DNA from 2 places in the Microbacterium sp. SORGH_AS_0888 genome. Region 2 is predicted to be linked to the other one. Evidence: predicted binding sites of a transcription regulator. Region 2 holds the regulator's gene; the other holds the start of a gene.
The links. The regulator HspR, encoded in region 2, represses chaperone genes until heat shock. The targets are predictions, from matches to a motif close to AAGTTGAGTCNNNNNGACTCAACTT.

Region 1 (6,988 bases), 750 kb from region 2:
GGACTTCGCGACCTCCGCCGCGTGCTGGCTGGAGGCCGGCGCCGCCCACCACACCGTCATGACCACCGCGGTCGGGGTCGAGGTCTTCCGCGACTTCGCCGAGATGGCCGCGACCGAGCTCGTCGTGATCGACGAGTCGACCACCGTGCGGGGGTTCCGTGACGAGCTCCGCTGGAACCAGGCGTACTACCGTCTGGCGCGGGGCCTGTGATGTCGGCGCTGTCGGGCACGCAGCATCTTCTTCGCGCGGGCGACTACGAGGCATCCATCGCGAGCGTCGGCGCCAGCCTGCGCTCGCTCACGCACGCGGGTCGCGACCTGGTCGTGCCGTTCGCGGCCGACCAGGTGCGCCCGGCCTATCGCGGGGCGACGCTCGTGCCGTGGCCCAACCGCGTCGTCGACGGCCGCTACTGCTTCGGCGGCGCCGAGCACCAGCTCGCCCTCACCGAGCCGTCCCGGCGGCACGCCCTGCACGGGCTCGGCGTCTGGCTCGACTTCGAGGCGGTCGACAAGGGTGCCGACAACGTCGAGCTGCATGCCGTGATCGAGGCGCAGTCGGGCTACCCCTGGCGGCTCGGCGTCTGGACGCGGTTCTGGCTCGGGCCCGAGGGGCTGCGTCAGACCGTGCGCGCCGAGAACCTGTCGGCCGAGCCTGCGCCCTTCGGCACCGGTCCGCATCCATATCTCGTGGCGGGTCCCTCGCCCCTGGACGACTGGACGCTCGAGCTGCCGGCGGCATCCGTGTTCCACACGACGGAGGATCGCCTGCTCCCGACCCGCCTCGCTCCGGTCGACGCCGACGACCCGGCGCGCTTCGACTTCCGCATGCCCCGGCCCATCGGCGCCGCCGAGATCGATCACGCCTTCACCGGGCTCAGCGCGCACCGGGTCACGGTCCTCGACCCGACCGGCACGGGGGTCGCGATCGAATGGGATGCGGCCTGCCCCTGGGTGCAGGTGCACACCGCCGATCTGCCCGGTGGCGGCGCCGGCAACCGCGCCGGCCTCGCGGTCGAGCCCATGACCTGCGCCCCGGACGCCTTCAACCAGGCGCGGTACGACCTCGACCTGGGGCTCGTGGTCATCCACCCCGGCGAGACGGTCGAGGCGAGCTGGCTGATCGCCGCCCGCTGACGCCGACCCGGATGCGTCGGCCCGCTCCGGCCGCATCCGCAGGCGACAAAGAGCCCCGGAGTCCGGCTCCGAGGCCCTTCGGTCCGACGGCGGCTCTCGGGTCCGCCCGGTCGATCAGTCGCGCAGCTTCTCCTTGAGATCGTTGCGCGCCTCGACCCGGTCCTTGTCGGCTTCGGCCTTCTTGACCTCGGCGTCCGCCTTCACCTCGTCGACCTTGTCGCCGATGCGGTCCTTCGCGTCCTCGAAACCCTCCTTGACCTTGCGGCCGGCGGTCTCGGCGACTTCCTTCGCGTCATCGATGAAACCCATGTCGTGCTCCTCTCGTGAACAGCTGTGCGTCGACGCTACGTCGTCCACCGCGGGAGACGGCGGGGGTTGCACGATCGGGACACGATTGGTAGACCGAGAAGTCTCTGCCTTCGGGGCGCCGACCCCGATACCCGGAGCATGTGCGTCGAGACGACGATGCTCCCGCCGCGCGACGCCACCGGCATCGAGGTGCCCGACGAGGTCGTCGAGCCGCTCGGCGGCGGAGGCGCCGCATCCGGCCGTTCCCCTACGATGAGCGGCATGACGACCTTCGCCGGCATCACCGAACAGGCCGACCTCAGCGCTCTCTCCGGGGTGACGGGATGGTTCTCCCTCTCGATCTACATCCTCACGGTGATCGCGCTGTGGCGCGTGTTCGAGAAGGCGGGCTGGCCCGGTGTCCTCGCGATCGTCCCGATCGTGAACCTGTTCATCCTCGTCAAGATCGCCGGCTTCTCGGCGTGGCTCACGCTGCTGTACATCATCCCGATCGTGAACCTCGTGCTCTCGATCATCGTCGCGATCCGGGTGGGGCGCGGGTTCGGCAAGGACGGGGCGTTCTCGTTCTTCCTGTTGTGGATCCCCGCTCTGCAGGTCATCGGCTACGCGATCATCGGATTCGGGCGGGCGACCTACACCAAGCCCGTCTGATCTTCACGGAGGTCCCTCCGACCCCGGGCAGTAAAGTCGGTAGGAGGGGGTCCCGTGGCTTCGAAGGATGATCGTGACGCGTCGGTGCGCGGCGCGATCGGTATGCCCGCCAAACGTCCCAAGCTCGGCGAGATCGTCGCGGAGGGCGTGTACATCGCGGCCGCGGCGACGCGTCTCGCGCTGAAGAACCGCATCCTGGTCGAGATCCTCGCCGCGGGGGAGGGCTTCGACGTGGAGCGCTTCCTGCCGGACGCGAAGGCGACGCTCCTCGCGCTCGCGGACGAGGCTGAGGAGGACGCGGCGCGCACCGAGCGTGAGCGACGGCGGGCGCGGCGCCGGTTCAGCGACTCCGACGGCACGCACGACTACCGCAGTCGCGACGTGCGCAACCTCCGGCGACGGCGCAAGCAGTCCGAGCGGATCGCACGGGAGCTGCGCGAGCGGGCGGAGAACCCGGAGGAGCTGCGGGCGCTCGTCGAGGCGGCGCGCGAGGCGGCCTGGGCCGAGGTGTCGCGCAACATCGACTCCTCGCTGCGGATCTCGGCCGCGCGACCCGATCTCGAGCCCGACTACGAGAAGATGCGACGGGCGCGGATGCAGAGTCTCGTGCTGGTGGACCTCGCCCGCCTCGCGGCGCATCGCCGCCGGATGTCCGAGGCCGCCGCATCCGACGACACCACGGCCGAGTAGCCGCTGGCGTGCGCGGAGCACGGATTCGGTGAAGAGGGCGATCGTGGGGTAGTCTCTTCTAGTGCCCGCGCGCCGAGAGGCGAGAGTGCATGGGCGCCTGTAGCTCAATGGATAGAGCATCTGACTACGGATCAGAAGGTTGGGGGTTCGAGTCCCTCCAGGCGCACACTGTGTTGAGACAGTGCGGAAAGGCCCCCGGTTCGCCGGGGGCCTTTTCTTCGTTCCCGGCGCCGGTCGACTCTTGGCACTCTCGCATGGAGAGTGCTAATCTGAACATGGTTGAGCCGATGGGGCTCAACTCTAAGGAACGTTCGTCGGGCTGTGCCCGACCCGCTCGAAAGGAGACGAGATATGGCCACCTATGATCCGCTCCGCGACCTGGAGCGACTTGCGACGACCCTCATGGACGGCGGGCGCCGCGGACCGCGGCAGATGCCGATGGACCTCTACCGAGACGGCGACCACTACGTGCTGGCCGCCGACCTTCCCGGCATCGACCCGGGGTCGGTCGACGTGGACGTCGACGGGCAGCTGCTGACCATCCGCGCCGAGCGCACGCTCCCGGCCGGCGAGGGCGTCACCTGGATCACCCGCGAGCGCGCCGCCGGCAGCTACCTGCGCCAGCTGAGCCTCGGCCAGGGCATCGACACCGAGAACATCTCGGCGCACTACCGCAACGGTGTGCTGAGCGTGACGATCCCGGTCAGCGAGAAGGCGAAGCCGCGCAAGGTCCAGGTGCTCACGGAGGCCGAGAACGCTCCGGCGCTCCAGGTCACCGAGAACGCCTGATCCTTCCCCCGTTCGCGACGCCCCGGACCCGCCCGGTCCGGGGCGTCGCGCTGCGTTATGGTGTGGGGCGTGGTGGCGGGCGCTGCCCGCCGAGAGGAGCAGGATGCCGGCGCAGTTCCCCCGGGCGCACTACGCGCTGCTCGCCTCGCGCCTCTACCCCCGCGTCGACGGCGGCTTCACGATCGCCGTGCTGGCCCGGGCGCGCCACATGGCCGCGGCGGGGGTCGACGGCGGCCGGGGCCCGCTGCTGCTCACGGTCGATCCGGGCTCCGTCGCCGATCACGCCGCGCACCGCGAGGCCTTCGTCGAGGCCGGGCTCGCCGCATCCGTCGACCTCTTCCGCAACCTGTTCGACGACGCGGCCGAAGACCCGGCGTGGCTGGCTGCGGCCGCCCTCCCGGGGGAGAAGACGCCCGGGGTCGACTACCGCACGATCGCGGATGCCGTCGGTCGCCCCCGCGTCTCGCTCCCCGTCGTCGCGGCCGCCGACTGGCACCTCACGGAGGCGAACGTCGTCGTGCACGGCCCCGACGGCGACCGCGTGCTCGTCGGGTTCCGCGGCCTGTACCGCGTCTGGCTCGACCGGATCGTCGCGGAGCTCCGGCGGGCCGACCCCGCGCTGCCGGTCGTGATCGTCTCGGAGTCGCGGCAGCTGGGCGAGCTGCTCGCGGATTGGCGGCCGCCGGGGGTGTGCCTCATCCACACCGTGCACACCTCGCACCGACCGCCCGCCGTCACGGCCGGCGGGCTCTGGCGCGGCTGGTTCGAGGTCGTCGACCGTTTCGACGCCGTGCTGTGGCCGACCGTGCAGCAGCGCGAGGACGCGATCGAGGACCACGGGCCGCATCCGGGATACGAGGTCGTGCCCAATGCGCTGCCGATCGCGGCCGGCGAGTCCCGCGACGCCGTCCCCGGCCGCGTCGTCGCGGTCGGACGCCTCGCCCCCGGCAAGCGGTTCGAACACATCCTCGAGGCCTGGGAACGCGTGGCTCGCGTCGTGCCGGGCGCCCATCTCGACCTCTACGGCGACGGGCCGTCGCGCCCCGAGCTCGAGCGCGTCGTCGCCGCCCGCGGACTGGGCGGATCCGTCACCCTCCACGGCCACGTCGAGCACGCGGCCGACGAGCTCGGCACCGCGCAGCTCATGGTGCAGTCGACCGCGTACGAGGGACAGGGGCTCGCGGCCCTCGAGGCGTTGAGCCGAGGGGTCCCGGTGGTCAGCTACGACATCCGCTACGGGCCGCGTGATCTGCTGGTCGACGGATCCGGCATCCTCGTGCCCGACGGCGACGTCGACGCGCTCGCCGACGCCGTGATCCGCATCCTCCGCGACCCCGCGCTCCGCGCGCGCCTCGGCCAGCAGGCCCGCGCCCGCGCCGCCGACTACGCGCCCGAGCCCGTCATGGCGGCGATGGCGGATGCGGTCCGCCGCGCCCTCGCGCGGACCGGATCGGGGTCCTGACCGCCGCCCCGTGCCCGCTCCCTGCGACGGCGCCGTTCCCTCCCCGCGTCTCTTCCCGCGACAGCATCGTTTTCGTGTAACCGCGCCGCGAATGAGCGGCGCGGTTACACGAAAACGGCGCGGACGCGGGGTGGATGAGCGGCGCGGGCGGGGGACTGGCAACCGGCGCGGGCGGGTCCGGGCCGCGGGTGGCTCCGGGCCGAGCGGCGGGCTCCGGGCCGAGCGGGGTCCGGGCCGAGCGGCGGGCTCAGGCGACGGCGACCGGCTCGCCGCCCACGAGCGCGTACTCGCGCCGCAGCCACTCGCCGAAGCCGGGCAGCTCGAGCGTCGAGGCCGCATCGGGCCGCGCGACGACGGGATCGTGCGCCGCGTAGGCGCGGAACACCTCGACCTTGCGTGCCAGGTCCTCCCCGTCGAGCGTCGCCGGCAGCAGCGACGAGGGATACCCGATGCGCCACGAGATCCGTTCGGCCGGGATGTCGCAGGCCTCGGCCGCCCGGGCGAGGAAGGCGCCCGTCGCCCAGTGGTCGGAGTGGTCCCGCTCGGTGAGCACGCCGCCGATGCGCGGCGCGTGCGCGAGGAGCTGCGCATCCGTGTCGGCGGCGTCCGTGTGACGGCGAAGCGCCGCCTCGAGCGCGGCGACCAGCGCATCGGCACCGAGCGGGCTCCCGTCGCCGTCGAGCGGCGGGATGACGTCGATCTCGCCCTCCAGCAGTCGTCGCAGGCTCACGTTCCCGGTTGCGGCGAAACCCGTGCCGTTCGGGCGCCCGTCGGGGAGTCGCAGCGACAGCAGCTCGATGCGGCCGGATGCGGCGACCCAGCCCGTCGCGAGGGCCCCCGCGAGCTCGACCGACACCGGGCTCCACTCGAGCGGGCCGCCGTGCATGACGACGTACGCCTGTCGCAGGCCCTCCTCGCGCTCGGCGACGTAGTCGGCATCCCGCCCTGCGTCGGCTGCCGTGAGGAACAGGCTCGTCACCGGGACGCCGGCTGCGACCGCGCGGTCGATCGTCGGGCAGCCGAAGATGAGGTCGTCGTCGTAGTGCGCCCAGACCGAGAGCAGGCTCACGAGCCGGTCTCGCAGCACGGGCGCAGCTTGGCCGTGAGCGACGCGAGCGTGCGCAGCTCGTCGTCGTCGAGCCGCGACATCCGCTCGGCGATCGAGCGTCCGTGCGTCAGCGCCACCGTGCGGAACTCGCGCGCGCCGTCCTCGGTCGCCGTGACGAGGGCGCCCCGGCCGTCGTCCGGGTCGGCGCTCTTGGTGAGGTATCCGCGTGCGACCATCCGGTCCACCAGCCGCGACACGCTCGGCTGGCTGATGAGCATGTTGCGCGTGACATCGCGCAGCCGGGCCGTCATGTCGGGGGCACGCGTCACCGTGAGCAGCACGTCGTACTCCGCCTGAGTGAGGCCGGATTGCTCGAAGTCGGCGCTGATCTGAGAGAAGATCTCGTGTTGGGCGCGGAACAGGCTCTCCCAGGCGTCGATGGCGAGGCGGCGGTCGGTCATGGCGATAGCGTACGCGGCCCCGCGCCGTAGGCTGGCGTCATGCGGAGCGTGTGGCGGCGGGCGGCCGCAGGGGTGCTGGCGATCGGACTCGCGGTCGTTCTCGCAGCCGGCGCCGTGGTGCCTTCCTCGGCCTCCGCGGTCTCGGCGTCGGGCAGGTCCGGCGTCGCACTCGCCGCCGGCGACGTCGACGACTTCCGGTTCCGCAGCCTGGATGTCGACTACGTGCTCTCCCGCGCGGACGACGGCACGAGCCGCCTCCGGGTCGTCGAGCGGTTCGTCGCGGAGTTCCCGGACAGCGATCAGAACCATGGGATGCGCCGCGGCATCCCCGACAGGTACAACGGGCAGCCGCTGCGCCCGCGCCTCGTGTCGATCACCGATGGTGCGGGACAGTCGCGCGAGGAGGAGACCGACACCGACGACGGCACGTTCTGGATGACCTCG
Region 2 (6,988 bases):
CGAGCGCGCGAAGGGCTCGGTCGCGAAGGGGCTGCTCCCCGTGCTCGACGATCTCGACCGCGCCGCCAAGCACGGCGACCTGCCCGAGGGGACGCCCTTCGCCGCGATCGCCGAGAAGCTGCGCGGCGTGGCCGAGCGGATGGGACTCGTGTCCTACGGCGCCGCGGGCGAGGTGTTCGACCCGCAGCAGCACGAGGCGATCTTCCAGCAGCCGACGCCCGGCGTGACCGAGGCGACCGTGCTGGAGGTCGTCGAGGTCGGCTACCGGCTCGGCGCGGTGGAGCTGCGCCCCGCGAAGGTCGTCGTCGCCGTGCCGGCGGACTAGGAGGCGGACGTGGCCAGTCAAGACTGGTTCGACAAGGACTTCTACGCGGTGCTCGGCGTCTCGAAGGACGTCTCCGAGGCCGAGCTGAAGAAGACGTACCGCAAGCTCGCGCGCACGTATCACCCGGACTCCAATCCGGGCGATGCGGCCGCCGAGGCGAAGTTCAAGGAGATCAGCGAGGCCTACGCCGTGCTGAGCGATCCGGAGCAGCGGCAGGAGTACGACCAGATCCGCGCGATGGGATCGGGTGCCCGCTTCACGGCGGGAGGCCAGGGTGCGGGCGGCTTCGAGGACGTGTTCTCGATGTTCGGACAGGGCCGTGGCGGTGCGCGCTACCAGTCCGCCGACTACGACGACCTGTTCTCGATGTTCGGGCAGGGCGGTGGCTTCGGCTCCGGACGGTTCGGGCAGCCCACCGGCGGCTACCGCGGTTACGGCGGCCCGACCCGCGGTGCCGACGTCACGGCGCGCACGACGCTCGACTTCATGACCGCCGCCAAGGGCGAGACGATCACCCTGCAGGGCGAGGACGGCAAGCCCTTCAAGGTCAAGATCCCCGCGGGCGTCGCCGACGGGCAGAAGATCCGCCTGCGCGGACGTGGCCGGCCCTCGCAAGACGGCGGGGAGAACGGCGACATCGTGGTGCAGGTCAGCGTGCGCCCGCATCCGGTGTTCCAGCGCGACGGTCTCAACCTGCGCGTGACCGTGCCGGTGACCTTCACCGAGGCCGCCCTCGGGGCGACGATCGAGGTGCCCACCCTCGAGGGCGAGCCGGTGCGGCTCAAGGTCGCGCCGGGCACGCCGTCCGGGCGGGTGCTGCGCGTCAAGGGCCGCGGCATCCAGACCCAGAAGGGGACCGGTGATCTGCTGGCCGAGGTGCAGGTGGTCGTGCCCACCCACCTCGACGGGCCGGCGAAGGAGGCGCTCGAGCGCTTCCGTGAGGTGGAGCCCGACGAGAACCCGCGGGCCGAGCTGATGGCGAAGGCCCGGAGCTGAGAGATGCCGGATCAGGACATCTCGCCGGTTCAGGACGCGGTGGCGTCGGGGGCGCCTGCTGCGGCCGATGGTCCTGATGCGGCCGCAGGACGAGACGCAAGGAGGGGGAGCCGTGAGCGATGACACGGTCGACGAGGATGCGCCGATCTTCGCGATCCAGGTGGCGGCGGAGCTGTCGGGCATGCACGCGCAGACGCTGCGCCAGTACGATCGCCTCGGCCTCGTCGTGCCCGCCCGCACCAAGGGCGGGTCGCGCCGCTACTCGGTGCACGACATCGCGCAGCTGCGCGAGGTGAGCCGGCTCTCCGCGGACGGCATGAGCCTGCCAGCGATCGCGCGCATCATCGAGCTGGAGAACCGGGTGCGGGAGCTCCACGGCCGGGTGCAGGACCTCGAGGCCCGCATGCGCGAGGAGCTCGACCGCCGGCCCGGCGCCCGCGTGTTCGCCGCCGGGGCGACGGGCGCCGTCGTGACGCTGCGCTCGGGCACTCGCGTGCGTCGGGCGACGGATGTCGTGGTGTGGCGGCCCCGCCGGGAGATCCCGCCCGCCGAGTGAGCCGCGGCATCCCGGCTCCGCCCGTGCCGACCCCGCCTCGGCCGCCCGTCCGCAACGGCGGGGATCGTGTGCGACGCGCCGTCGTCGACCGGTGCCGCTCGGCGTGTCGGGGAGAATCCCCGCAGAACGGTCGCGCGAAAATGATTGTGGATCTACAATCTTTGCGTGTTCGCAACTAATGCCGTCGAGCTGAGCGCCCGCCGCAAGGTCGCCATCCTCGCCACCTGCTGCCTGAGCCTGTTCATCGTGACGATGGACTCCACGATCGTCAACGTCGCCCTCCCGTCGATCCGTTCGGCGCTCGGCGCCAGCGTCTCGCAGCTGCAGTGGATCGTCGACGTCTACACGCTCGTGCTCGCGAGCCTGCTGATCCTCGCCGGCGCGAGCGCCGACCGGTGGGGCCGGCGCCGCGTCTTCCAGATCGGCCTGGTCGTCTTCGCGCTCGGCTCGCTGCTGTGCAGCCTCGCCCCGTCGATCGAGGTGCTCATCGGCGCCCGCGCCCTCCAGGCCGTCGGCGGCTCCATGCTGAACCCCGTCGCGCTCTCCATCATTACTCAGGCCTTCGTCAAGCCCGCCGAGCGGGCTCGCGCGATCGGGGTCTGGGGGGCGATCGTGGGCGTCTCGATGGCGCTCGGGCCGATCGTCGGCGGCATCCTCATCCAGGCGGTCGACTGGCGGGCCGTGTTCTGGGTCAACCTGCCGATCTGTCTCCTCGCGATCGTGCTCACGGCGCTCATCGTGCCGGAGTCGCGTTCGGCCGCCGCGCGCGCCTTCGATCCGCTCGGCCAGGTGCTCGCGATCCTCGTGCTGGCGGGGCTCGTGTACGGCCTCATCGAAGGACCGGTCGCCGGCTGGGCCGCGCCGCAGACCCTTCTCGTGTTCGCCGTCGCGCTCGTGGCCCTGCTCGCGTTCCTCGCCTGGGAGCGCCGCCGCGAGCACCCGTTCCTCGACCTGCGCTTCTTCGGCAGCGCCCCCTTCTCTGCGGCGACCCTCGTGGCCGTGGCGGCCTTCGCCTCGTGGGGCGCGTTCCTCTTCCTCTTCTCGCTCTACCTGCAGCAGGTCCGCGGGCTCAGCGCCTTCGCCACGGGATGTGTCCTGGTCGCCCCCGCGCTCGCGATGCTGATCTGCTCCCCGCTGTCCGGGCGGGCGGTGGCGCGCTGGGGCGCGCGGCCCTCGCTGCTCCTGGCCGGCGCAGCGCTGCTCGTGAGCGCCGTGCTCATGCTGCTGATCGACGCGGACACGCCCATCCCGGCGATCATCGCGATCATCACGGTCTTCGGATTCGGCTTCGGCATGATCAACGCGCCCATCACCAACTCCGCCGTGTCCGGGATGCCGCGCGATCGGGCGGGGGCCGCGAGTGCGATCGCCTCGACGAGCCGGCAGGTCGGCATGAGCCTCGGGGTCGCGCTCGCGGGGAGCGTGACGGGAGTGGCCGTCACGGGGGTCGACGCCGGCTTCCCGCAGGCGATGCACGCCATGTGGGGCTGGGTCATCGGCTTCGCCGTCGCCATCCTCGCGCTGGCCGTGGTCTCGACGTCGCGCTGGGGGCGCGCGACCGCCGAGAGCGTCGCCCGCCGGCTCATCCAGGAGGAGGCCGTCGATGCCCGGTGACGAGGAGGAGCTGCTCCGCGAGGCCTGGCAGGCCATGGTCGCCGCCGTCTTCGAGGAGCGCGACGAGTGGCGCCGCGCGGTGAGCGAGGCGACCGGGCTGCCCTTCACCCGTGTGCGGGTGCTCCGCCGAGTCGAGCACGAGCCGCGCTCGCTCGGCGAGCTCGCGCGGAGCGCCGGCATGGATGCGCCGGCCACCTCGGTCGCCGTCAGTGCGCTGGAGGAGCGGGGCTACGTCGTGCGCGAGAGCGCGCCGCACGACCGCCGCGTCAAGCGGGTGCGGATCACGGACGCCGGTCGCGAGGTGCTGGAGCGGATGCGGGCCGTCGAGGATCCGCCGCCCGACCGTCTGCGGCGCGCGACGCCCGCCGAGCTGAAGAGCATCATCGACCTGCTCCGCCCGTAGCGGCGGGCATCGCGCGGGGGCGGGGCGAGAACGCCCGGACTGCGGGCGCTCCGGCCCGATCAGGCCGGCGGCAGCCGCAGCACCTCGCCCGCCTCGCCGATCTGCAGATCGTCGACCACGCGGAGCGTCTGCGCGATCCGCTCGACCTCGGCGACGGCGAGGCCGAACCGTTCCCGATCGCCGCCGACGGCATGCAGGCTCACGATGTGCGTGCCGAGATCCCACGTGTAGGTCGCGAACGGGGATGCGGCGGGGTCCGGCGGCAGCGCGACCACGAGCTTCTCGCCCGCGCCGAGGTGCGGCGTGCGGAACGCCTCGGTGTCGTCGTACTCCATCGGCATCATGGCGCGCGCGGCGCGCAGCTGCGGGGTCGCCTCCTGCACCTGCGCGAGCACGACGACGAGCTCCGGGTCGGACTTCCACATCCAGACGAGCACGCGTCCGTCGGCGCGCCGCATGAGCAGGGGTGCGGCCTGGCTCGCCGCCCACGCGGCGAACCGGCTCCCGGACCGCGGCTCGGCGCCGACAGCCGCGTTCCCCCGGGCGAGCAGCATCCCGATCGCCTTCTTGCGGTGTCGTCGTCCGCGGAGGCCGAGCGAGCCCGTCACGGGGATCCACCGCTCCGGATCGGCGTCGGCGTGCAGTCGCAGCATGACCCCAGCGTAAGCCGGACGCGGCGTGCACGGCGGGGCCTCCGAGGCTGCGCGGAGGGACGGGTTAGAGTGGATGAGTCCGCGCACACCCCGCCGCGAACGCCGCAGAGATAGGCAGCCACCATCCCGTGACTTCCCCCGCGACCCCGAATGATCCGTCCCGTCCGCCGCTGACGATCCTCATCGGCGCCGACACGTTCACGCCGCACGTGAACGGTGCCGCGCGCTTCGGTGAGCGTCTCGCCGCCGGCCTCGTCGCCCGCGGGCATGACGTGCACGTGGTGGCGCCGAGCGCCGGCCACCGCAATCACGGCACCTTCCGCGAAGTCGTCGAGGGCGAGGAGATGACCGTGCACCGGCTCCCGTCGTGGCGCTGGCCCCCGCACGACTGGCTCACGTTCGTGCTGCCGTGGATGTCGCGACCCTATGCGCGCCGCATCCTCGACTCCGTGCGGCCGGACGTCGTGCACATCCAGTCCCACATCGTGATCGGCCGCGGGCTGGCGCGCGAGGCGCGCAAGCGCGGCATCCCCGTCATCGCCACGAACCACGTCATGGCCGAGAACATCCTCGACTTCACGACGTTGCCCGAGCGGCTGAACAAGTACCTCGTGGCGTTCGCCTGGAACGATGCGAAGAAGACCTTCGACCTCACGCGTGCGGTGACGACACCGACCCGCAAGGCGGCCGACTTCCTCGAGGCGACGATCGACATCCACGGCGTCATCCCGATCAGCTGCGGCATCGACAAGGCGAACTACACGCCGAACCTGTCGCCGCGGGAGTCGAACCGCATCCTGTTCGTGGGGCGTCTCACCTCGGAGAAGCAGATCGATGTCGTGCTGCGGGCCCTGGCCGCGCTCGACCCGGCGCTGGAGGCGACCTTCGACGTCGTCGGCAGCGGCGATCAGCGGAAGTCGCTCGAGGAGCTCACCCAGCAGCTGGGCCTGGCCGACCGGGTGCGGTTCCACGGGCACACCTCCGAGGAGGAGCTGCGCTCGCTGTACAGCCGCGCGAGCGTGTTCGCGATCGCCTCGATCGCCGAGCTGCAGTCGATCGCGACCATGGAGGCGATGGCCTCGGGCCTGCCGATCATCGCCGCCGATGCGGTGGCCCTGCCGCACCTCGTCCACGACGGCGAGAACGGCTACCTGTTCACGCCGGGCGACGTCGAGGAGCTCGCCGCGCGGCTGACGGACGTGCTCACGGCCGATCAGGACGAGTACCGCCGCATGCAGCAGGCCTCGCTCGACGGCGTCACGGTCCACGACATCCAGCGCACGCTCGACACCTTCGAGGCGCTCTACCGCGGCGAACCGCTGCCGGACTGAGCCGCCGTGCACGTCGTCTTCTTCGGGGACCAGCACGCCGAGTCCTCGGGGGGCGCGCAGGTGTCGATGCGGCTGCAGCGGCGGTTCCTGGAGCGGGCGGGGCACACCGTCACGATCGTGGCGCCGCGCACCCGTGCGTCCCACGCGAGCGACCCCGCCTACCTCGACCTGCCGAGCATCCCGGTGACGCTCGACGGCGAGTACGGGCTCGCGTGGCCGGGGCGGCGGACGGACCGCTGGCTCGACGCGGCCCTCGCGGGCCGGCCGCCGGTGGATGTCGTGCACGTCCAGGCCGACTTCTGGGGGGCGCTGATCGGCCATCGGTTCGCGGCGCGGCATCGGCTCCCGGTGGTGCACACGATGCACAACCGGGTGGATGTCGGCATCCGGGCGACGACGCCGGCGCCGTCTCTCGTGCTGCGGGCGCTGGACGCGTGGGCGGCGCGGCAGCTGCGCGGTGTGCCGCCGCGGGAGGGTCGCAGGATCGCGCCGACGTCGCACGATCCGGCCGATCCGGTGCGACATCCGCGTGACGCTGCGACGCCGGCGCGCGACGGTTGGGCCTACCTCCGGCGGTTCGCGGAGCGGTCGGATGCGGTGACCGCGCCCTCGTCGCACTTCGCACGGCGCCTGCGAGATCACGGATGCGGCGTCGTCGACGTCGTGTGGAACGGCATCGACGACGGTCTGCTCGACGCCGTGACCGCGACGAGCCCGGCGGGTCCCGCGCGGCCCCGGCTCGTGTGGATCGGACGGATGAGCCCGGAGAAGCGGCTGCTGCCGTTCCTCGAGGCGGTCGCGGGCTCCGGCGTCGACGCGGATGTCGAGGTGATCGGCGGAGGCGGCCAGCTGCGCGCCGCGCGGCGCCTGATGGCGCGGCGCCGGCCCACGGCATCCGTCGTGTTCGCCGGACGCCTGCCCTACGCCGAGACGCTGGCGCGGATCGCGGCGGCCGACGCCGTCGTGCAGACCTCGATCGGGTTCGAGACGCAGGGGATGACGGTGTTCGAGGCCGCGGCGCTCGGCACGCCCGCCGTCGTGAGCGATCCCGACATCGCGGACGAGCTGGGCGCGGGCGTCTGGCGCACGGCCGACGGCTCGGTCGCCGCG

Region 1: QE381_RS13290 (Hsp20/alpha crystallin family protein) is a predicted target of HspR. The motif match lies at 3,061-3,085, and genes of this name have one in related genera.

What each region holds. Positions count from the first base shown of each region.
Region 1 is NZ_JAUTAZ010000001.1:2,732,599-2,739,586, forward strand. Features, by position in the region: gene araA (L-arabinose isomerase) at 1-211, shown strand, start outside; gene QE381_RS13265 (aldose 1-epimerase family protein) at 211-1,134, shown strand; gene QE381_RS13270 (hypothetical protein) at 1,249-1,443, opposite strand; gene QE381_RS13275 (DUF5684 domain-containing protein) at 1,582-2,094, shown strand; gene QE381_RS13280 (asparagine synthase) at 2,149-2,784, shown strand; tRNA gene QE381_RS13285 (tRNA-Arg) at 2,878-2,950, shown strand; gene QE381_RS13290 (Hsp20/alpha crystallin family protein) at 3,136-3,573, shown strand; gene QE381_RS13295 (glycosyltransferase) at 3,677-5,035, shown strand; gene QE381_RS13300 (PIG-L family deacetylase) at 5,283-6,122, opposite strand; gene QE381_RS13305 (MarR family winged helix-turn-helix transcriptional regulator) at 6,101-6,544, opposite strand; gene QE381_RS13310 (DUF2207 domain-containing protein) at 6,584-6,988, shown strand, end outside.
Region 2 is NZ_JAUTAZ010000001.1:1,982,775-1,989,762, reverse strand. Features, by position in the region: gene QE381_RS09635 (nucleotide exchange factor GrpE) at 1-325, shown strand, start outside; gene QE381_RS09630 (DnaJ C-terminal domain-containing protein) at 335-1,321, shown strand; gene QE381_RS09625 (heat shock protein transcriptional repressor HspR) at 1,434-1,877, shown strand; gene QE381_RS09620 (MFS transporter) at 2,043-3,491, shown strand; gene QE381_RS09615 (MarR family winged helix-turn-helix transcriptional regulator) at 3,481-3,894, shown strand; gene QE381_RS09610 (hypothetical protein) at 3,954-4,547, opposite strand; gene QE381_RS09605 (glycosyltransferase) at 4,676-5,878, shown strand; gene QE381_RS09600 (glycosyltransferase) at 5,885-6,988, shown strand, end outside.